DNA from 4 places in the Roseburia sp. OM02-15 genome. Region 2 is predicted to be linked to each of the others. Evidence: predicted binding sites of a transcription regulator. Region 2 holds the regulator's gene; each other region holds the start of a gene.
What was found. The regulator Rex, encoded in region 2, represses fermentation and respiration genes when NADH is low (regulators of the CRP and FNR family bind a similar motif). The targets are predictions, from matches to a motif close to ATTGTTAANTANTTAACAAT.
Positions count from the first base shown of each region.

Region 1: pflB (formate C-acetyltransferase) is a predicted target of Rex. The motif match lies at 3,261-3,280, and genes of this name have one in related genera.
Region 3: DXB15_RS05810 (DRTGG domain-containing protein) is a predicted target of Rex. The motif match lies at 3,246-3,265, and genes of this name have one in related genera.
Region 4: DXB15_RS03960 (iron-sulfur cluster assembly scaffold protein) is a predicted target of Rex. The motif match lies at 1,691-1,710, and genes of this name have one in related genera.

Region 1 is NZ_QULX01000010.1:1,470-7,443, reverse strand. Features, by position in the region: gene DXB15_RS10495 (FAD-dependent oxidoreductase) at 1-421, shown strand, start outside; gene DXB15_RS10490 (NADH-ubiquinone oxidoreductase-F iron-sulfur binding region domain-containing protein) at 427-1,644, shown strand; gene DXB15_RS10485 (FAD-dependent oxidoreductase) at 1,679-3,136, shown strand; gene pflB (formate C-acetyltransferase) at 3,505-5,757, shown strand; gene pflA (pyruvate formate-lyase-activating protein) at 5,946-5,974, shown strand, end outside.
Region 2 is NZ_QULX01000014.1:27,943-33,916, forward strand. Features, by position in the region: gene DXB15_RS12285 (NADP-dependent isocitrate dehydrogenase) at 1-283, shown strand, start outside; gene DXB15_RS12290 (ABC-F family ATP-binding cassette domain-containing protein) at 483-2,402, shown strand; gene DXB15_RS12295 (redox-sensing transcriptional repressor Rex) at 2,492-3,127, shown strand; gene DXB15_RS12300 (NAD(P)H-hydrate dehydratase) at 3,212-4,732, shown strand; gene alr (alanine racemase) at 4,729-5,856, shown strand.
Region 3 is NZ_QULX01000004.1:195,957-201,930, forward strand. Features, by position in the region: gene nuoF (NADH-quinone oxidoreductase subunit NuoF) at 1-1,625, opposite strand, end outside; gene DXB15_RS05795 ((2Fe-2S) ferredoxin domain-containing protein) at 1,643-2,017, opposite strand; gene DXB15_RS05800 (ATP-binding protein) at 2,035-2,598, opposite strand; gene DXB15_RS05805 (NADH-quinone oxidoreductase subunit NuoE family protein) at 2,598-3,038, opposite strand; gene DXB15_RS05810 (DRTGG domain-containing protein) at 3,360-3,716, shown strand; gene DXB15_RS05815 (ATP-binding protein) at 3,706-4,164, shown strand; gene DXB15_RS05820 ([Fe-Fe] hydrogenase large subunit C-terminal domain-containing protein) at 4,204-5,499, shown strand; gene DXB15_RS05825 (hypothetical protein) at 5,496-5,840, shown strand; gene DXB15_RS05830 (PHP domain-containing protein) at 5,821-5,974, shown strand, end outside.
Region 4 is NZ_QULX01000003.1:103,946-109,919, forward strand. Features, by position in the region: gene DXB15_RS03955 (GGGtGRT protein) at 1-857, opposite strand, end outside; gene DXB15_RS03960 (iron-sulfur cluster assembly scaffold protein) at 864-1,556, opposite strand; gene DXB15_RS03965 (UDP-N-acetylglucosamine pyrophosphorylase) at 1,815-2,480, opposite strand; gene DXB15_RS03970 (DNA topoisomerase) at 2,880-4,898, opposite strand; gene DXB15_RS03975 (YkgJ family cysteine cluster protein) at 5,256-5,906, opposite strand.

The DNA.
Region 1 (5,974 bases), on a different contig from region 2:
CAGAGCAAACAGCATTGTAGTAAAAGAAAATTCCCTTGCAACCGAGACCGAAGGCGTATTTGCAGCAGGCGACGTTGTATACGGAACAAAATCCGTCATCCTTGCCATTGCATCCGGCCGTGATGCAGCGGTTGAAATTGATAAATATCTGGGTGGCGATGGAGACATCAGCGAGACACTTGCTCCCAAGCAGCATGCAGATCCGAAGATCGGTAAAGTAGAAGGCTTTGGTTACTTTGGACGTACCAAGACTCAGGTAACTTCGGCAGCAGAGAGACAGGACAACTTCAATGAAGTAGACCACGGTATCTGCGACGCGGATATCTGCGGCGAGGCAAGCCGCTGCCTGCAGTGTGACTTAAGACTTCAGATCCATCCGTCCAGACTGTGGACCGAGTATTCTAATCAGAAGGAGGCGTAAGACAGATGAGTGCTTTAGAAAATGCAAAAAACATGAGTGTTGAAGATATTCTGGCAAAAACTGCTGCTTCCGGATTGATCGAATTCGGTGTAGAGCGCAGAGCAGTGGCAGAAAAATGGAATCAGGTAAATGCAGAACGTGAATTTCAGACAAATCCGATTCGCGTGGTTGCAGGTTTAAATAATGCGGATATCGCAGAGGCTCAGCTGGAAGTACTGAAAGCTGACCCGAAAAAAGTAATGGAAGGTATGGCGATTGCAGCGCTGGCAGTCAATGCAGAGAAAATGTATCTGTACATTCCGGCAAAAGAAGCTGAGTATGCAAAAGAGCTGGAAGCACAGGCTGCTGAGTACGGCATCCAGATCCAGACCGGAATCATCAACCGCAGAGCAAGCCGCGGCGGTGCATTCCACCATATTTTGACCATGGCTGCACTGGCAGATATTTTTACAGACAGCTATGAGCCGTGCACTTACATGGCAGTCTGCAAAGACGGAAAAATGGGTGAGCTTCAGAAAGTATCTTTTGGTACAAAAGTAGCAGATCTGGTAGGAGACGCAGATGTGAAAGCCATCGCCATCGGTACAAAACTGTACGACGCATCCGCTATGGATCTGGTGATCGAAGCAGATACCCAGATCGGAAACGGTGTGATCACTGTTTACGGTTCCAAATGCTGTATGATCCATGAGACAGAGGAAGTATTGCTGGCAGAGCGCAAGCAGAGCTGTGGAAAATGTACGTTCTGCCGTGAAGGTCTGATCCAGCTTCATACCATGGTAAAAGAAATTACCGAAGGACAGGGCAAAAAAGAGTTTACCGATATGATGACAGAGATCGGAGAGGCAATGACATTCTCCACTCCGTGTACCATGGGACAGACCGCATCCGATTTCGCGATGGGTTCCCTGAACTATTTTGCAAATGAGTACGAAGATCATATCAAGAAGAAAAAATGTGCAAACAACGTATGTTCCGCATTTATGAGCATTTACATCGATCCGGACCTCTGCGAGGGCTGCGAGGAATGTGCGGATGTCTGTCCGGCTGACGCCATTGAGGGCAAGAACGGATACATTCACATGATCGATGAATTCGAATGTACCAAGTGTGGAAAATGTATTTCTGCATGTGAGAATGATGCCATCATTCAGACAACCGGTCGTCTGCCGAAGCTGCCGACCCGTCTGACAAAATGCGGTAAATTCAAAAAACGTCACTAAAATTAATTTTTATAAAAACAGGAGGTATTTCATTATGAAAACAATGGAAGCAGATGTAATTGTAGTAGCAGCAGGTCCTGCAGGTCTTGCAGCAGCAATCACAGCAGGTGAGAACGACCTGAAAGCAATCGTATTTGAGAAATCCAACACAACAGGTGGAGCAGCAAACATGGGTATGGGACCGCTTGGAATCGGTACAAAATACCAGAAAAAAGCATTCTGCGACATCACAGTAGACGAAGCTCTGAACAAACATATGGAGTATACACATTACCGTGTAGACAGCGACCTGGTTCAGACATACTTCAACAAATCCGCTGATACCATCGAGTGGCTGGAAGACATGGGTGTTGAGTTTGCAGGTGCATTCCGTTACTTCAGAGAGTCTGAGGCAACATGGCATATCGTAAAACCGGAGAACGGTGTCATCGGACCACGTGCAGCAGGACCGATGGTTCGTGCCATGACAGAGAAAGCAAAAGAGCTTGGCGCAGAAATCTACCTTGAGACACCGGCAACCGGACTGATCATGGAAGACGGAAAATGCGTTGGTGTAAAAGCGGTTGACAAAGACGGCGAAGAGATCGAAGCACGCGGTAAAGCAGTTGTAGTTGCAACCGGTGGATTCGGTACAAACAAAGAGATGATCAAAGATAACTTTGGTTACAACCTCTGGGAGGACTACTTCCCATTCAACGTTCCGGGTACAACCGGTGACGGTCTGAACATGATGTGGGATGCAGGCGCACAGAAATTCGGTGCAAACATCGAGATGATCTATCAGTTAAAAGACAACATGAACTGGTTCCTGTTAGACGCAGTTCTTCGTCAGCCAAACCTTCTGATCAACCAGAATGGTGACCGTTTCATGAACGAGGGTATGATGGGTAACACAACTTACACAGGAAACGCACTTGCACTTCAGCCGGGACATTACGGATACTGCATCATGGATGGCAAAATCCTGAAAAACTACAAGAAAAACGGTCCGGATATCTTCGATATCGTTCATCCGGAAGATGCATTCCTGGCAGTTGACGCTGAGTTCGACCGTGCAGAGGAAGAAGGATATGACGGATTCATCCGCGCAGATTCCATCGAAGAACTGGCTGAGAAACTTGGCATTGATGCAGACAAACTGGAGGAGACTCTGGATGACTACAATGATATGTGTGATGAGGGATACGATTCTCAGTTCCACAAAAAGCATGAGTATTTGCATCCAATCACAGGTAAGGGTGGCTACCTGGTAGGTAAATACTACATTGCTGCTTATGGAACAGTCGGCGGTGTCAGAATCAACAAATACGGCGAAGTTATGGATGCAAATCTGAAACCAATTCCGGGACTTTACAGTGCTGGATCTGATGCAAACACAATCTATGGTGACAGCTATAACTTTACACTGTGCGGAAACACCATGGGATTTGCTATTAACTCCGGACGTATGGCTGGTGAGGCAATCGCAGATTACATTGACGACAACTTTTAAGAGTTTCTGAGGACGTACGTTTCGAGCAGATGTTGAAATCATGTACGCAGACACGGACTATTTTCTAGGTATCCTGCATCGCTTATTTCCGTCCCCTTCCGCGAATTCGCTTGCAATGAAATATAGTGTTAATTAAATAACAATAAAAGCAGAAGAAAAACTGGATAAAATTGATATAGGGATAGGAAAATATAGGAAAAGCAACCTGAATTTACTTTTTGAGGTAAACTTCAGGTTGTTTTTTTCTTGAAACAAACCATAAAAGTGATAAAAATTTAACAAAAAGGTATTGTGTTTTGTATACAAACCTGTTATTCTATGGTCGTAAAAAATGATTAACAATAGCTAACCAGAAAGTGAGGACGATCATGAAGGAATTTGAGCAGTGGGATGGTTTTGAAGGACGTTTGTGGAAAGAAGAAGTAAATGTCCGCGATTTTATCCAGAATAACTATACTCAGTATGAGGGAGACGAGGAGTTCCTGGCAGGACCGACAGAGGCAACCAACCGTCTGTGGGGCAAACTTCAGGAGTTACAGAAAGCAGAGCGTGCAAAAAACGGCGTTCTGGACATGGAGACAGAAGTTGTTACTTCCCTGACAGCTTATGGTCCGGGTTACATCGATGAGGAATTAAAAGATCTGGAGCAGGTTGTTGGTCTCCAGACAGATAAACCGCTGAAACGTGCATTTATGCCGTACGGTGGAATTAAGATGGCCGAGGAATCCTGCAGAATGTACGGATATGAGCCAAGCGAAAAAATTCATGAGATTTTTACAAAATACCACAAAACTCACAATCAGGCAGTATTTGATATTTATACACCGGAGATGAAAGTCGCAAGACATAACAAAATTTTAACAGGTCTTCCGGATACTTATGGACGTGGACGTATCGTTGGTGATTACCGTCGAGTAGCTCTGTACGGTATCGACAAACTGATCGAGTTCAAACAGAAAGATTTTGAAGCAACCAACCGTCAGGGTATGCGTCGTGGTGACTTCCAGTTAAGAGAAGAGATCGCAGATCAGATCCGTGCATTAAAAGGCATGAAAGAGATGGCTGCAATCTATGGCTATGATATTTCACAGCCGGCTAAAAATGCAAAAGAGGCAGTTCAGTGGGTATATTTCGGATACCTTGCAGCTGTTAAAACACAGAATGGTGCAGCTATGAGTGTTGGACGTGTTTCTACTTTCCTTGATATCTATATTGAGAGAGATCTGAAAAACGGTGTTCTGACAGAGGAGCAGGCACAGGAACTGATCGACCATATGACAATGAAATTCCGTATGGTAAAATTTGCAAGAATTGAGTCTTACAACCAGCTGTTCTCCGGCGATCCGGTTTGGGCAACACTGGAAGTAGCAGGTATCGGCATGGACGGTCGTCACCAGGTTACAAAAACAGACTACCGTTTCCTGCACACACTTGAGAACATGGGACCGGCTCCGGAGCCAAACCTTACGGTATTATATTCGTCTCATTTACCGGAGAACTTCAAGAAATATGCAGCTCATATTTCCGTAGAGACAAGTTCCATCCAGTACGAGAATGATGATGTAATGCGTCCGGTATGGGGCGATGATTACTCCATCTGCTGCTGTGTATCCGCAACAGAGACAGGTAAAGAGATCCAGTTCTTCGGTGCTCGTGCAAACCTTGCAAAATGCTTGCTTTATGCGATCAACGGTGGTGTGGATGAGAGAACTCATGATCAGGTTGCTCCGGAATATGCACCGATCACATCCGAGTACCTTGATTATGACGAGGTAATGAAGAAATATGATGTTATGATGGACTGGCTGGCTCACCTCTATGTAGGTACCCTGAACATGATCCATTACATGCATGATAAATATTATTATGAAGCAGCTGAGATGGCGTTGATCGATACTGATGTACGTCGTACATTCGCAACAGGTATCGCAGGATTCTCACATGTCGTAGACTCCTTAAGCGCCATCAAATATGCAAAAGTAAAAACAATCCGTGACGAGAGCGGAATCGTAGTTGACTTCGAGACAACCGGTGACTTCCCGAAATACGGAAACGATGATGAGAGAGCAGACGAGATCGCTGTATGGTTACTGCGCACATTCATGAGCAAACTGAAATACTGCCATACTTACCGTGATTCTGAGCCGACAACTTCTATCCTGACCATTACATCCAACGTTGTATATGGTAAAGCAACCGGTTCTCTTCCGGATGGAAGAAAAGCAGGTGCTCCGCTTTCACCTGGAGCAAACCCATCTTACGGTGCAGAGCAGAACGGATTATTAGCATCCCTGAACTCTGTTGCAAAACTTCCATATGAAGAAGCACTGGATGGTATCTCCAATACACAGACCATCAACCCGGGTGCTCTGGGACATGATGAGGCTGAGCGTGTAGATAATCTGGTAAATGTTCTGGACGGATACTTCGATCAGGGTGCACATCACCTGAACGTAAACGTATTCGGCGTAGAGAAACTGATCGATGCTATGGAGCATCCGGAGAAAGAAGAGTACGCAAACTTCACCATCCGTGTATCAGGATACGCTGTTAAATTCATCGATCTGACAAGAGAGCAGCAGATGGATGTAATCTCACGTACTTGCCACGATCATATGTAAAACACCAGTGGACAAAAGTATGTTTCCTGCGTTATGCTTGCATAAAAGCAGGAAACATACTTTGGAACACGCCCAACCATGAGGATAAAAGCAGGATGAAATCCTGCGATATCCGAATGGTGGGAAGAATTGCGGGAATGCGAAGCATGGAGTAATTCGTATGGTGTTTTTTATAACAGGAGGAAAATATGGAAAAAATCACAGGCTACGTTCACTC
Region 2 (5,974 bases):
GAGACACTATTACAAACATCTGGCTGGTGAGGAGACATCCACAAACTCCGTAGCAACTATTTTTGCATGGACCGGTGCATTACGCAAACGTGGCGAGCTTGACAATCTGCCGGAATTAGTAAAATTTGCAGATAATCTGGAAAAAGCTTGTATTGATACAATAGAATCTGGTAAAATGACAAAAGACTTGGCATTAATTACAGAATTAGAGAACCCAGTTGTATTAAACAGCCTTGATTTCATCAAAGCAATCCGTGAGACACTGGAGAAAATGTACGCATAAATGTAATTGTGTACGGAAAAACACAGTGTTAGTTTAGACGGTAATTTTGCAATTTGCCAAACAAGAATAATGACTCTGAATCAGATGAAGATAAAAAGAGCGAATCTATCTGAAGGGAAGGAACATTTATTCAAAGAAAAATGAAACACAGGAATCCTGCGAGCTGCAGGATTCCATTTTTAAGGTGAGGAAGAAACATATGATTTTAGCATGTCAAAATATCAGTAAATCATTTGGTGTGGAACCGGTGATCCGAAATGTGAGTTTTCATGTGGAAGATCAGGAAAAAGTGGCAATTGTAGGAATTAACGGTGCCGGAAAATCCACACTGTTGAAAATTATCGTAGGGGAGCTGCCGGCAGATGAAGGTACCGTAACCCTTGCAAAAGGAAAAACGCTGGGGTATCTGGCGCAGCATCAGGATATCTCCGATGAGAGGACGATCTATGAGGCAGTTCTGGAAGGAAAACGTCAGCTTATCGATATGGAGCAGAAAATCCGTGAGCTGGAAGAAGGAATGCAGTCCGTATCAAAAGAGGATATGGAAGCTTATATGGAAAATTATCATAAGCTGCTGCATGAGTTCGAAGCCAGAGATGGTTATTCTTATCGCAGCGAGGTTTCCGGTGTCTTAAAAGGTCTTGGATTTTCCGAGGATGATTTTGAAAAACACTGCAACGAGCTGTCCGGTGGACAGAAAACCCGTGTATCTCTGGCGCGTCTGCTGGCGACACATCCGGATATCATTCTGCTGGATGAGCCGACGAACCATTTGGATATTGAGTCTATTCAGTGGCTGGAGACATTTTTGCTGAATTACAAAGGGGCTGTTGTGATCGTTGCCCATGACCGTTATTTTCTGGATCGAATCGTAACGAAAGTTGTGGAAATCAGCATGCACAAATCTGCAGTGTACGATGGTAATTATACAGCTTATGCTGCAAAAGCTGCTTTTGCAAGAGAGGAAGCGTTGCGTGCTTACTATAATCAGCAGCGGGAGATCAAACATCAGGAAGCCGTTATTGAAAAACTGAAATCCTTTAACCGGGAGAAATCCATCAAGCGTGCAGAGAGCCGTGAAAAGCAGCTGGCAAAAATAGATGTTTTAGAAAAACCACAGGAAGAAAAATCCGAGATGCATATGACACTGACACCGTCCATTATCAGTGGAAACGATGTGCTGCGGGTGGAAGGTCTTTCAAAGGCTTATGAAAATAAGAAACTGTTTCAGGATATTTCTTTTGAAATCAAACGTGGTGAGCGCGTGGCTCTGATCGGTCAGAACGGAACCGGAAAGACAACAATTTTAAAGATCCTGAATGAAAAAGTAAATGCAGATGCAGGTTCTTTTACGTTGGGAACAAACGTAAAAATCGGTTATTATGATCAGGAGCAGCAGGTGCTTCATATGGAAAAAACGTTGATGGAAGAGATTGCGGACGATTATCCGAAGCTGACACAGACACGTATCCGAAATATTCTGGCAGCATTTTTGTTTACCGAGGATGATGTGTTCAAGCGCGTCAGTGACTTGAGCGGTGGTGAGCGCGGCCGTCTGTCACTGGCAAAACTGATGCTCTCCGAGGCAAACTTCCTGATCCTGGATGAGCCGACGAACCATTTGGATATCGCTTCTAAGGAAATTTTGGAGTCTGCTCTGAAACGTTATGAGGGAACCGTGCTGTTTGTATCCCATGATCGTTATTTTATTAACCGGACAGCGACCCGTATCCTGAACCTGACAGAGCACAGTCTGGTCAATTATATCGGTAATTATGACTATTATCTGGAGAAAAAAGAGACAAACGAGCGGGCATATCTGGCATCTTCGGAGACAGAAGCAGCAGTAAGCACCGAAGAAGTGTCCGAGGGTAAGACAGACTGGCAGACTCAGAAGGAAGAACAGGCGAAAAAGCGTAAAATTCAGAACCGTGTGAAGAAAATTGAAGCCGAGATTGAGTCTCTGGAAGAAAAACTGACAGAATTGGATGAACAATTTCAGGATCCGGCAGTGGCGACCAACTCTGCAAAACTTGGAAAACTGCACAGCGAGCAGGTGGAAGTACAGGAAAAACTGGATCAGCTGTACGAAGAATGGGAAGAACTGGCATCTGATTGATAAAAAATTGACAAAATAATCTCAGATGTTTATAATGAATACAGATAATTGCGGGTAGTAACGCAAATGGTTGAAGGAGTAAATGGAAGATGCAAAAGGAAATTTCGCAGGCGGTCATACGTCGAATGCCAAGATATTACAGATATCTTGGAGAATTGCTGGATGCGGGAGTAGAAAGAATTTCATCCAATGAGCTGAGCGTTCGAATGAAAGTAACAGCTTCTCAGATTCGTCAGGATCTGAACAATTTTGGTGGTTTTGGCCAGCAGGGATACGGTTATAATGTGCAGTATCTGTATGAGGAGATTGGAAAAATCCTTGGTCTTGACCGACAGCACAACATTATCGTAGTCGGAGCCGGTAATATGGGACAGGCGCTGGCAAATTATGTGAAGTTTGAGAAACGTGGCTTTATGATCACCGGACTTTTTGATGTCAATCCGGCACTGGCAGGTTTGTCAGTCCGTGGTATTGAGATACATATGATGGACGAACTTCCGGAATTTGTAAAGCATCAGAGAGTTGATATTGCGGTATTGACACTTCCGAAAGAAAAGGCAGAACAGGCAGCGGAGCAGCTGGTAAAACTTGGCATCCGTGCAATCTGGAACTTTGCACATCTGGATCTGGAACTTCCGGATGATGTAGTTGTGGAAAATGTTCACTTGTCTGACAGCTTGATGCAGCTGTCTTATAACATTGTCCGCAGACAGGATAACGAATAAGAAACCTTGCAAACGTGCGCTTTGTCCTACGGGCAGAGCGCATTTGTATGTAAATTGTGCAAAACAAACCGGGGGAATATAACGATGAGAGATGTATTAAATGGTCAGGAAATGAAACAGTGTGATGAAAATACCATGAAGATGGGAATGTTATCAGCGGTATTAATGGAACGTGCTGCCTTAAGTGTGGTAAAAGAAATTATGGAGCGTTATCCGGATGATGATACGAGAATTCTGACTGTATGCGGCGCGGGGAATAATGGCGGTGATGGTATCGCTGTTGGACGTCTGCTTGCTTTGCAGGGATATGAAGTGGGTATCTGTTTTGCCGGAAATCCTGAAAAAATGACTACAGAAACAGCCCGGCAGATGAAGATCGCAAAGAATTATAATGTGCCGGTTTTAACACCCGAAGAGGCATTCCAGGAGAACTGGGATGTCATTGTAGATGCGCTCTTTGGCATTGGACTGAGCCGGGAGATAACCGGAAAATATGCAGATATTATAAAAGAATTGAACGTGTATTACGAGGGCGCCGGTAAAATTGCGGTAGATATTGCTTCCGGAATATCGGCAACCACTGGAGAGGTGCTTGGAACGGCATTTCAGGCAGATGTGACTGTGACCTTTGGATTTGAAAAGCGGGGACAGCTTTTATATCCGGGAGCAGAGTATACCGGCGCACTCAAAGTGGAAGATATTGGATTTACCACAGAAAGTTTGTTTGACATTATACCGGGATTGCATGTGCTGGAAAAAGAAGATCTTGATATGCTGCCAAAAAGAACAGCGCACTCTAATAAAGGAAGTTACGGAAAACTGTTATTGATCGCCGGTTCCGAAGGAATGGCAGGTGCGGCAGTTTTTGCGGCAAAGGCGGCATACCGGATGGGATGCGGTCTGGTCCGGGTGGCAACGGTGGAAAGTAACCGGGCAATTTTGCAGCAACTTGTACCGGAAGCGGTACTGGCAGTTTACAATGATACAACAGATGTGGTAAAATTTGTGGAAACACAGCTTGCCTGGGCAGATGCCGTGGCAGTCGGTTCCGGAATCGGACAGTCTGCATTGTCAGAAAAAATGGTGAAAACTGTGATCGAGCAGAATACAAAACCGTGCCTGTTTGATGCGGATGCCCTGAATCTGATTTCCAAAAATCCGGAATGGCTGCAGTTTTTGAAAAACGGAGCAGTTTTTACTCCGCATCTTGGCGAAATGAGCCGGCTCATCGGAACATCTATCGCAGAAATTTCAAAGGATCTTGTGGGGGTAGCTTTGCAGTATGCACAGAAAAATCACGTAGTAATGGTGTTAAAAGATGCAAGAACTGTGACTGCCACAGAAAAGCGTGGCTGTTTCCTGAATCTGAGTGGAAATGACGGAATGGCAACAGCAGGATCAGGAGATGTGTTAAGCGGTGTGATCGGTGCATTGCTGGCACAGGGCATGCTGCCGGAAGATGCGGCACCTATGGGTGTATATCTTCATGGTCTGGCAGGTGATGCGGCAGCAAAGAAACTTGGCAGACACAGCATGATGGCAAGTGATATCGTAGATGGAATTACCGATTTGTTGAAGGAACAGGAGGACACAATAGAACAATGAAAGAGTATCGCAGAATATGCGCAAATATCAGTTTAAAAGCATTGGAGCATAATTTAGATGCAATACATGACTGTATTGATCGTGATACGAAGATTATTGCAGTAGTAAAGGCAGATGGCTATGGTCATGGGGCAGTACCGCTGGCAGAAGTGATGGAACAGCGCGAGGATGTCTGGGGCTATGCGGTGGCAACCCCGGAGGAAGCGGAAGAACTGTACAGCAACGGAATCAAGAAACCGATTCTGATCCTTGGTTATACGTTCCCGGAATACGATGAGCAGATTGTAAAAGAAGGACTCCGCCCGGCAGTATTTTCTCTGGAACGGGCAAAGCAGCTGTCAGAAGAAGCAGTTCGTCAGAACAAAGAGTGTAAGATTCATATTAAACTGGATACCGGTATGAGCAGAATCGGTTTTCAGGTGACGGAACAGTCTGCTGATGAGATTGCACAGATCGCAGCTTCGCCGAATATTATAATAGAAGGAATCTTTACACATTTTTCCAAAGCAGATGAGACGGATAAAACTTTCACAAAGAAACAGGCAGATACTTATGAGCAGATGATCACCTGGTTAAAGGATCGTCAGATTGAGATTCCAATTCATCATATTTCAAACAGTGCGGGAATTGTGGATCTTCCGGAGTATAATAAGGATATTGTCCGTGCAGGAATTATTTTATATGGTCTGTGGCCGTCTGATGAAGTAGAAAAAAATAATATTGACTTAAAACCGTTACTGTCCTTAAAGAGTCATGTAGTTCATGTAAAGGAACTGGAGCCGGGACGGATCATCAGTTATGGCGGTACATTTGAAGTGGAAAAACCGATGCAGATTGCAACGGTACCGGTTGGTTATGCAGACGGTTATCCGCGCAGCCTGTCAAACAAAGGATATGTGTTGATTCATGGAAAACGTGCGGCAATCTGCGGCAGAGTCTGCATGGATCAGATGATGGTAGATGTTTCTGAAATTCCGGATGTAAAACCGGGAGATGAGGTGACATTGATCGGAACAGATGGTACAGAGACGATCACGATGGAGGAGCTTGGCGATATGTCTGGAAGATTTAACTATGAGCTTGCCTGTGATCTGAACAAGCGAATTCCGCGTATTTACTACTAAAGGTCTGGGTTTATTGTAAGCACTTGTAAAAGTGGAAGCTGCTTCTTGGTTTGATATAAAAATAACAGGAATACACACGCTGAAAATGGGAAGAATGTCAGTAACCTTAAAAAATGGA
Region 3 (5,974 bases), on a different contig from region 2:
TTATATGTAATGAGTTTCTTACATACGCCAGCCGGACATCTCTTATTTACCACATGCTCGATATATTCGTCACGGAAATAACGAAGTGTGGAGAGAACCGGGTTCGGGGCAGTCTGTCCCAGACCACAGAGTGCGTTTTCTTTGATGTAATAGCACAGTTCTTCCATCTTATCGATATCCTCTAAGGTTCCGCGTCCGTCTGTGATCTTCTCTAATAACTCTAACAGACGTTTTGTTCCGACACGACATGGGGTACATTTACCACAAGACTCATCTACCGTAAACTGCAGGAAGAATTTTGCAATATCAACCATACAGGTATCTTCGTCCATAACGATCAGTCCGCCGGATCCCATCATGGAGCCGATGCTGATCAGGTTGTCGTAGTCGATTGGAATATCAAAATGCTCTGCCGGGATACATCCGCCGGATGGTCCACCGGTCTGAGCGGCTTTAAATTTCTTGCCATTTGGAATACCGCCGCCGATGTCTTCGATAACAGTACGAAGTGTGGTTCCCATCGGGATTTCAACCAGTCCAGTATTGTTAATTTTTCCTCCAAGTGCAAATACTTTGGTTCCTTTGGATTTCTCCGTACCCATGGAAGCAAACCATTCCGGTCCGTTCAGGATGATCTGTGGGATATTTGCCCAGGTCTCAACGTTATTTAAAATGGTCGGTTTCTGAAACAGACCTTTGACGGCCGGAAATGGCGGTCTCGGACGCGGCTCACCACGGTTTCCCTCGATGGATGTCATCAGCGCGGTCTCCTCACCACAGACGAATGCGCCGGCACCAAGACGAAGCTCGATATCGAAGTTAAATCCGGTATCAAAAATATTTTTGCCAAGCAGTCCATATTCTCTTGCCTGGTTGATTGCGATCTGCAGACGTTCTACTGCGATCGGGTACTCTGCACGTACGTAAATATAACCCTGATCTGCACCGATGGCGTAACCTGCAATTGCCATTGCCTCAAGTACAACGTGTGGATCACCTTCCAGAACGGAACGGTCCATAAATGCACCCGGATCGCCCTCATCAGCGTTACAACAGACGTATTTCTGTACGTTTCCACGGTTTCCTGACGCAAATCTCCATTTCAGTCCGGTCGGGAATCCGGCACCACCACGACCTCTTAAACCACTGTCTAAAATGGTCTGGATAACCTCATCCGGTGTCATCTCTGTCAGTACTTTTCCAAGTGCCTCATAGCCGCCGGTTCCGATATACTCATCAATGCTTTCCGGATTGATGACACCACAGTTTCTCAGTGCGATTCTGTGCTGTTTTTTATAAAAAGTTGTCTCATTTAAGGATTTGATTCCTTCCGGAGTCTGTGCCTCATGGTACACAAGACGCTCCACGATACGACCTTTTAACAGATGCTCAGAAACGATCTCCTCCACATCTTCCGGACGTACTCTGGAATAAAATACAGCTTCCGGATAAACGATCATAACCGGACCTTCTGCACACAGACCGTGGCATCCGGTTTTGACAACTGCTACTTCATTTTGTAATTTATTTTTCTTTAATTCATCTTTTAAAGTCTGAATAATCTGCTCGCTTCCGGAAGAAGTACATCCGGTTCCTCCACAGACTAATACATGTGAACGATACATTCAGTTACACCCCCCCATTACATATTCTCATCCATGTGAAGTAAATATTTGTCAACCACCTGACCTCTGACCAGATGCTGCTCCACAATTTCTTTTGCTTTTTCTTCATTTACTTTCACATAAGTTACTTTTTCTTTGCCCGGCTCATAGATTTCTACGATCGGCTCATACTGACATAAACCGATACAGCCGGTCTGGGTGACAATCACATGCTCCAGATTTCTGTATTCTACTTCTTTTACAAGTGTATTTAAAACCGGACGCGCACCGCTGGCAATGCCGCAGGTTGCCATGCCGACAACCACGCGGGTGTCTTTTGCATGTTCTGAACGCATTCCGATCTGTCCCTGCATTCTTTCACGAATTGCTTTCAATTCTTCTAATGATTTCATATGATCCCTCCTTCGAATTACCCCGGGTAATTCTGCATTCGATTAATATCCGCTTCATTTTCTTCCAGATAGTCTCTGAGAAAAGATGATACCTCCGGCGTTGAAAACGGCACATTGCCAAGCATTTCCCGCATTTCTTTTGTATCCAGATGAAACTCTGCACCGTTTACCTGATATTGATAGTAAAAATCAATGTCCGGATGCATCACGATCAGTGAATAAACCGTCTCATTGAGATTTCCAAGCGGCATACAGTCGATACTGTCGGTACAAAAGACCGCCGTGATCTGTGTACCTTTTCCCGGTACAGAAGAAATGGAAAATGATCCGCCGGTACACTCCGCTTCCTGCTTGAAAAACGGAATACCAAGTCCTACTTTCCGGGTCGTCCTTGTGGTATAAAAAGGATCCGTCACCCGATTCAATGTCTCTGCATCCATTCCTTTTCCGTTGTCTGTGATCTGAACCATCAGCTGATTTTGCTGCGTGTTCACACAGATCACAATTTTAATTTCTGTCGCTTTCGCTGATACGGAATTTTCTGAGATATCCAGAATGTTTAATGATATTTCTGGTAACATTACATATATTTCGCCAGAATGCCATCTAATTCATCCGGAGTCAGACGACCATATACATCATCATTGATCATCATAACCGGTGCAAGACCACAGGCACCGATACAACGACAGGCATCCAGAGAAAACTTACCGTCTGCGGTACACTCACCGCCGGCGATTCCAAGAATCTCCATAAGCTTGTTGTAAATATCACCTGAGCCTTTTACATAACAGGCAGTTCCAAGGCATACCGAAATTTTGTACTGTCCCTTCGGATATAAATTGAACTGAGAGTAAAATGTTGCTACTCCATAGATTTTTTCCATCGGCACATCCAGTTCATCTGAGATCATTTTCTGAACCTCATATGGAAGATAGCCGTAAATGTCCTGTGCCTTCTGCATGATCGGCATCAGACAGCCCTGATCATTGCGCAGTTCGTCGATGACTGCACGCAGCATCGCTTCCTGTTCCTGTGTTCCGTTGAACGGAACGGATTTTGTTTTTTTCAAAATTATCCCTCCTAATATCCAATGTATTTTTTGCAATACATCTGCCATTTATACTATCATCCAATTCCACAATAATCAACAAAAAAATGCGGTTAGTTTTGTATAATTTTGATACTTTTTTCAAAGAAATTGTTTAATCTGCAATACACTTGCAAGTATGTTATAAAAATAACAAGCCTTTTTTGTTGAAATATCACAAATTGCATGCTATACTAAACCCAAAAAATTGTGCATTTAAAAAAATACAAATTTTAAATTTTGGAGGCTACTATGACAATCTCAGAAATCATTTTTCTGCTGGATGCCACCCCATTATCTCAGACGGTACAGACCGATCATAAGATCGAAACGGTATGCGGTTCGGATATGATGAGTGATGTTCTGGCTTTTATCAAAAAAAATGCACTGCTGCTTACCGGACTGAACAATCTGCAGGTGATCCGTACTGCTGAAATGCTGGATATCGTCTGTCTGGTCTTTGTGCGCGGCAAACGACCGCAGGAGGAAATGTTGAAAAAAGCGGATGAGCTTGGTATTACGGTTCTCTCCACAGACTACACCATGTTCGATGCCTGCGGCATTCTCTATCACGCTGGATTACGGGGAGGAAGCCGCCATGATGCCTAGTATCCATTATCAATATACCGTAGACGGAGAAGATTTTACCATGGCAGGGGAAGCCAGCAGTTCCCTGAAACAGACATTAAAAATGATGAATTTGAATCCAGATGTAATCCGGCGCTGCGCTATTTGCATGTATGAAGGAGAGATCAATATGGTCATCCATGCCAACGGTGGTGTCATTGATGTGGATATTTTTCCAGACCGGATCGTTATGGTATTAAAAGATGAAGGACCGGGAATCCCGGACGTAGAGCTTGCCATGCAGGAAGGCTATTCTACCGCAAATGAAGACGTGTTAAATCTTGGTTTTGGTGCCGGTATGGGACTGCCGAACATGAAGCGTTCTTCGGATGAAATGCAGATTGATACCGTCATCAATGTTGGTACCACCGTCACCATGACCGTCTATTTTCAGGCACCGGAAGTATCAAGTAAAAATTCACCGTCTTAATTTGATTAAGTTTGTAGGAAAAAGGATTGTTATTATATCATGAATAAATTTTTTCATTCAGTATATCTGGAAGATGAGAAATGTACCGGTTGTATCACATGCCTGAAACGCTGTCCAACGCAGGCGATCCGGGTACGAAATGGAAAAGCACATATTATCAGTGAATTTTGTATTGACTGCGGAGAATGTATCCGGCATTGTCCTCATCATGCAAAACATACCAGACGTGATTTTCTCAGCGATCTGGATCGTTTTGAATATACCGTGGCACTTCCGGCTCCCTCTCTTTACAGTCAGTTTAACAATGTACGCGACAACGACATCCTTCTGACTGCACTGACTCTGATGGGCTTTGATGATGTTTTTGAAGTCAGTGCCGGTGCAGAGATTGTTTCGGAATTATCACGAACTTATATTAATGAGCATCCGGAACTTCATCCGCTGATCAGTACCGCATGTCCAACCATTGAACGACTGATCCGTGTCCGTTTTCCGGGATTGATCCCGCATCTGCTGCCACTGCTTCCACCCATGGAAGCAGCTGCGATTCTGGCGCGCCGACGTGCAGTAGAAAAGACTGGCTTACCGGAAGATAAGATCGGTATCGTTTTTTTGTCTCCCTGTCCTTCCAAGATCACCTTCATCCACGAACCTCTTGGAATGGGAAAAAGCAATATTGACGCAGTACTTGCCATCAAGGATATTTATCCGGTACTGCTCTCCCACATGAAAGAAGCCGAACAGCACCCGATTTCCAACACGCTGTCCGGTCGGATCGGTAAGGGTTGGGCAATCAGCGGCGGAGAAGCTTACGGCATCATATCCGATCATTATCTGGCTGCCGATGGCATTGAAAATGTCATTCGGGTGTTAGAAGATCTGGAAGACGAAAAATTTCTCCCGGGACTGCAGTTTGTAGAATTAAATGCATGCAGCGCCGGCTGTGTGGGCGGTGTATTGACCGTAGAAAACCCTTACATTGCCAAAGCAAAAGTGAAACAGGCATTCAAATATGAACCAGTGTTGCACATGCACTGTGCGGATCTGCCAGAATTTCGTCCAGAAGATTTTCTCTGGACACAAAAAGTCAGCTATGAACCTGTGTATACACTGGGGGCCAATATTTTTGAAAGTATGGAAAAGATTATGGAAAGCCAGCAGATTTTAAGTGGACTTCCGGGACTGGACTGTGGCTCCTGTGGTTCTCCAACCTGCAAAGCGCTGGCAGAGGATATTGTAAAAGGCGTAGACTGCGCAAAACCAGAAGACTGCATCTATCTGATGCGTGAACAATGGGAACAACATTCCCGCAAAAAGGAGGAGGAAGAATCATGACCGTAAAAGAATTGACAGAACAATGTCCCTTTGAAATTGTACATCTCGGAAATCCGGATGCCGTACTGACAGAGCCATACTGCTGCGATCTGCTGAGTATCGCCATGGGAAATGCCCCAGCCGGTTCTGCCTGGTGCACCGTTATGAGCAATATGAACACACTGGCGGTTGCCGCTCTGGCGGAGGCTTCCTGTGTCATTTTATGCAACAATGTATCTGTTGGTGATAACATGAAATTAAAAGCTGTCAGCGAAAATATCAATGTTCTTCGGACGCCTGACTCCATTTTTACAACTGCTCTGGAGGTTTATAAAAAACTGCATGAAAACGCTGGCTTATGATCTGCATCTCCATTCCTGTCTGTCCCCCTGTGGGGATAATGATATGACACCGGCAAATATCGCTGGTATGGCAAAAATCATCGGACTGGATCTGATTGCACTGACCGACCACAATTCCTGCAAAAACTGCCCTG
Region 4 (5,974 bases), on a different contig from region 2:
CGTCCCATTGTATCTGTCATACCATAAGAAGCAGGACCTGCACCCATGTTGTCCGGGTGAAGTGTACGTCCTGTACCACCGCCGGATGCTACTGAGAAGTATTTTTTACCCTGCTCGATACACTCTTTTTTGTATGTACCTGCTACCGGATGCTGGAAACGTGTCGGGTTGGTGGAGTTACCTGTGATAGATACACCAACGTTCTCATGATGCATGATTGCAACACCTTCCTGAACATCATCAGCACCGTAACATTTTACAGAAGCACGAAGTCCTTTGGAGTATGCTTTCTCATATACAATGTTCAGTTTTGCTTCTTTGTAGTCATATTTTGTCTCTACAAATGTAAAGCCGTTGATACGGGAAATAATCTGAGCTGCATCTTTTCCAAGACCGTTGAGAATAACACGTAACGGTTTCTGACGTACTTTGTTTGCTTTCTCAGCGATACCAATGGCACCTTCTGCTGCTGCGAAGGACTCATGACCAGCTAAGAAGCAGAAGCACTCTGTCTCCTCTTCCAGAAGCATTTTACCAAGGTTACCATGTCCAAGACCTACTTTACGATGATCTGCTACAGAACCCGGGATACAGAAAGCCTGAAGACCTTCTCCGATTGCTGCAGCTGCCTCAGAAGCTTTGCGGCATCCTTTTTTGATTGCGATTGCTGCACCTACTGTATAAGCCCAGCATGCATTTTCAAAACAGATCGGCTGGATTTTCTTTACCTGATCGTACACATCCAGACCAGCATCTTTTGTAATTTTCTCTGCTTCTTCGATAGAAGCAATTCCATAACTATTTAAAACAGAATTGATCTGGTCAATTCTTCTTTCATATGATTCAAATAAAGCCATTGTCCATTACTCCTTTCTCGGATCGATGATTTTTGCTGCATCAGCTACACGGCCGTACTGACCTTTTGCTTTTTCCCATGCAGTATTCGGATCATCACCATTTTTGATAAAGTCAGTCATTTTGCCAAGGCTTACGAACTGATATCCGATTACCTCATTATCCTCATCCAGAGCAATGCCTGTTACATAGCCTTCTGCCATTTCCAGATAACGAACACCTTTTTCTTTTGTTGCGTACATTGTACCAACCTGAGAACGAAGTCCTTTACCAAGATCCTCAAGACCGGCACCGATTGCCAGACCATCATCAGAAAAAGCACTCTGAGTTCTACCATATACAATCTGTAAGAACAGCTCTCTCATTGCTGTATTGATCGCATCACAGACAAGGTCTGTATTTAATGCCTCTAAAATTGTTTTTCCCTGTAAAATCTCTGCTGCCATCGCTGCGGAATGAGTCATACCGGAACATCCGATTGTCTCGATCAAAGCCTCCTCGATGATACCGTCTTTTACATTCAGAGTCAGCTTACATGCACCCTGCTGTGGAGCACACCAGCCTACGCCGTGTGTAAAACCGGAAATATCTTCAATTTTTTTGGAGTGAACCCATTTTCCCTCTTCCGGGATTGGAGCAGGTTCATGTTTTGCGCCTTTTGCAACCGGGCACATCAATTCTACTTCTTTGGAATAAATCATTGTAAAACTCCTTTCTATGTATGAATGTTTTTTGAAAGAGATCCCATACCTTATACCTATCCTCTATTGCTTTTCGTAGAAAACATGATTTATTTTCTATCGTATTTCAACTGTGGTTTTATGCACAGGATTACTTTGTTATTTTTTTAACATCCTAATGTATTTTGACACATTTTTCTTCATTCGTAAAGTACTTTCTGACATTTTTTTTACAAAATTTCTCATGTATCGAAAATAGCACAAATGAGTTGTGGCTAATTACTGTTTTTCTACGATTTCATTGCGGTTTTTGTAAATAGAATGTGCCGGTACAACGCCACGAACTGCGGATAACGGATATACATTGCTCTCCGGACAAATCACAGTCCCCGGGTTTAACACGGAATTGCATCCTACTTCGACGTTATTGCCAAGCATCGCACCGAATTTCTTTCTGCCGGTAGCGATTTCTTCTTTGCCATCACGTACGACAACTAATGTTTTGTCGGATTTTACGTTTGAAGTGATGGAACCAGCACCCATATGTGCTTTGTATCCAAGGATGGAATCGCCTACATAATTGTAATGCGGAACCTGTACTTTGTTAAACAGAATCACGTTCTTTAATTCGGTAGAATTTCCTACAACTGCACCTTTTCCAACGATCGCTGAACCGCGGATAAATGCACAGTGGCGAACTTCTGCTTCCTCATCAATGATCAGCGGACTTCCAAGAAATGCAGTCGGTGCAACGTTTGCATTTTTTGCAACCCATACATCTTCGCCACGTTTCTCATATTTCTCCGGATCCAGAGTCGCACCCAGTTTTTTGATATAATCGGAAAGTCCGTCTAAAAGCTCCCACGGGTACTCTGCTGTCTCCATATATTCTTTTGCAATTGTTTCATTTAAATCATACATATTTGTGATCTTACACTGTTCCATTTTATATTCGTATTCCTTTCATACTATATTTTTCATCACTCTTATTGTGCCACGTTTTCCATTCTTTTTCCAGTCCTTTTTTCCTGAATTATCCGTGTTGGTAAAAATAGCTTTTTGCAACCCTGCCAATACAAATAGAACCCTGATCTGTGCAACATATCTGTCACATAAGTCAGAGTTCTCTTTTACTATTTAAAGTCGAACGCACGTGAGACTTGGTGCGTGATTCTGGTCAGCGTAAACTGACATATTCATCTCAGGATCACTACACCTCTACACTGTCTATTTTTTTATGAATCGATCTTTGCCTTTATTATAAATCCAAGTTGATCATATATCAGTTGTGGATAATCGTGATACACCTACACCTGTAATGATCTTTTTACTCACAAAACATTCTTAGCGCGATTTTTTATAGAATGGCGCCACCCGTTCAAAGGAATCCTTTATGATATACTGGTTTCGAAGTCCCAGTACACCACTTGTACGACTCTGAATAAAGTGTGTCAGTTTTGTCATATATTCCTCTGGGGTGATCGTACCTTCCGCCACATAATTCAGGCCTTTTTCCCAGCTTGCCGTCAGTTCGGGATTCAGCAATGACTTGATAGATGCCGATACGGTATCATAAATCAGCTCTCCCTGTAAGGTCGGTGTAATGATCTGTGTCTTTTTATTCAGACTGAGGTATTTGTTGTTCACCAATTTCTTCAAAATCTCCGCACGGGTCGCACTTGTGCCGATACCGGAACCTTTAATCTGAGCGCGTAACTCCTCATCTTCAATCAACTGTCCGGCATTTTCCATTGCAAGGATCATGGAACCGGAATTGTAACGTTTTGGCGGAGAAGTCTCTCCCTCCTTGATGGCATAACCATTTACAGGAAGTGTCATACCTTTTTTGATTTTTGCGATCTGCTCCAGTAAATGTGCATCTCCGCTCTTTTCATTGGAATCTGCATCATTTTGACTGGTTGTATCTTCTGTCTTTTTCTTTCGGAAGGAATATTCCATCACCTTCAGATACCCAGGATCAGCTAACACCTTAAAGGAAGCAAAAAAACGCTCTGTCTCCATCCCCATTGTCAGACTCACTTTTTTATAAATAGCCGGTTCGTAAAAAATTGCCAGGAAACGACGTACAATCGTCTCATATACTTTCAGTGAAACCGGATTTAAACCTCGCATAGCTCCAAGTCCCTGACCAGTCGGAATAATTGCATAATGGTCTGTGATCATTTTATCGTTGACATAACGTGTCTTCGCAATCTGTTTGTAGCTTTCTTTTTCAAGAATTTCTTCTGCAAACGGACGCACCATATTGATCCCTTTTAATCCGGAAATATTCTTTGAAATCTCCTTTGCCACAGCACTGGAAAGTACACGGGCATCGGTACGCGGATAGGTTACCATCTTTTTCTCATACAGTTCCTGCACTACGCGTAAAGTCTCATCCGGACTGATCTTAAACAGTTTTGAACAATCATTCTGAAGTTCTGCCAGATTGTACAGTAAAGGTGGATTTTTCTTTTCCTGTTTGCGCTCCACGGACATGACTGCTGCTTCCTGTGGTTCCAGGCTTTTCATCCAGTTGATCAATTCCTGTGCATCTTTCTTTTCCCGAAAACCGTTTTCCTTATAAAGTTTCGGTGTCCCAAAATATTTTGATCCGGGAACTGCGCGCCATTCGCCTTCAATGGTCAGGCCTTCAAATTCCATACTGTTTAATACACGATAAAACGGCGTTTTTACAAACTCACGGATTTCCCGTTCACGTCGCACTACCATGCCGAGCACACAGGTCATAACACGTCCGACGGAAATGACCGTATATTTCTGATTTAGAAAACCAGCCAATGTATTGCCATATTTTAATGTCAGCAATCTTGAAAAATTGATTCCCATCAGATAATCCTCTTTGGCTCGCAGATATGCAGATTCCGATAAATTATCATATTCTGACAAATCTTTTGCTTCATGGATCCCGCGTAAAATTTCTTCTTCCGTCTGAGAATCAATCCATACTCGACGGCGGTCTTTGCCTTTCACTCCTGCCATCTGTTCCACCAGACGGTAGATGTACTCTCCTTCCCGCCCGGAGTCAGTACAGACGTAAATGGTATCTACATCCGAACGGTTCAACAAGTTCGATACAATTTTAAACTGCTTACTCACCCCTGGAATCACTTCATATTTAAATGTTTCCGGAATAAACGGTAAGGTCGACAGACTCCATTTTTTGAATTTCATATCATAGGCTTCCGGATAACTCATAGTTACCAGATGTCCTACACACCAGGTAATGACTGCATTTTCTGATTCCTGATAGCCATCGAAGGTACGCATATCTTCCTTCAGTGCCCTGGCAAATTCACGGGCCACACTTGGTTTTTCTGCTATGTATAAAGATTTTCCCATTCAAACTCCTTATTAACGCTTGTTTTTACGATTCAAGTCGAACGCACGTGAGACTTGGTGCGTGATTCTGGTCAGCGAAAGCTGACATATTCTTCTCAGAATCACTGCACATCCTCGCGGAGCGTTTATCTCAGTCGGAGATTGTACTCCCACTGAGAAAGGCTTGTTATTACTCACCACTTGCAGAAGTGGGAGTCTTCTCGACTGAGATAAAGCGGACATTCGCAATCCGCTTCGCTACTTGCTCATGAACGCAGTCGCTTCGCGATCTGTCAGTGAGAGCTTTCAACTCCCACTGACATAAGCATCCCCCTCACCCGCCACTTAGTGCTCCGCGCACTTGAAGCGGGGGAATGCTTATCTGCGTTCAAACTGTTCATGCCGTTCGTAGAAACCATCATAAAAATTCTCCTGCTGTACAGGAGTAAAATAAAACATTTGAAGAAACAGCATATTTTTCCGTTTTGCTTCCTCTTCATCACAATTTTGCATGGTCTGACGAAGAGATTTGGTGAGCGCATGCCATTTTACTAAAAATCGCTCATAATCCTTCATTCCATCCATTTCAAGCCACTTACTTACTTTCATCTTTGATTTATTTTTTGCCGGACAGGCATCTGTCAGCAGAAAATAGCTCAGATTTTCCCCATCATAATTTCGCCCCAGAGGAAACAGACGGCAAATCCCCGGTCTAAATGCATGGATACTGCATCTGCCTTCTTCATTTAAAAAAGAACATTTTGGTCCTGTCGCGGATGATGCCATTTTCAGATTCGGAAGGATCAGACCATCTTCCACATGCAGATCGATCGCACCTGCAAGCAGTTGTTCAAAACTCTGTCCAAGGTTCCGTTCCAGACGCCAGACATCCATCGGATCCAGCAAAATCGATTCACCCATATCACAACAACAAGCGGAACAGCCATTGCAGTCATGACAGCCTACTTTTACCATATCGTTGCTGCTATATAACTTTCCATCTGATATATCTTTTAAATATTCTTCCATCTATTTCACCCGTCTTTCAAAAATCCAGTAGTTGCATTATAACAAAAATGCTGATGTTTTCCAAGGGG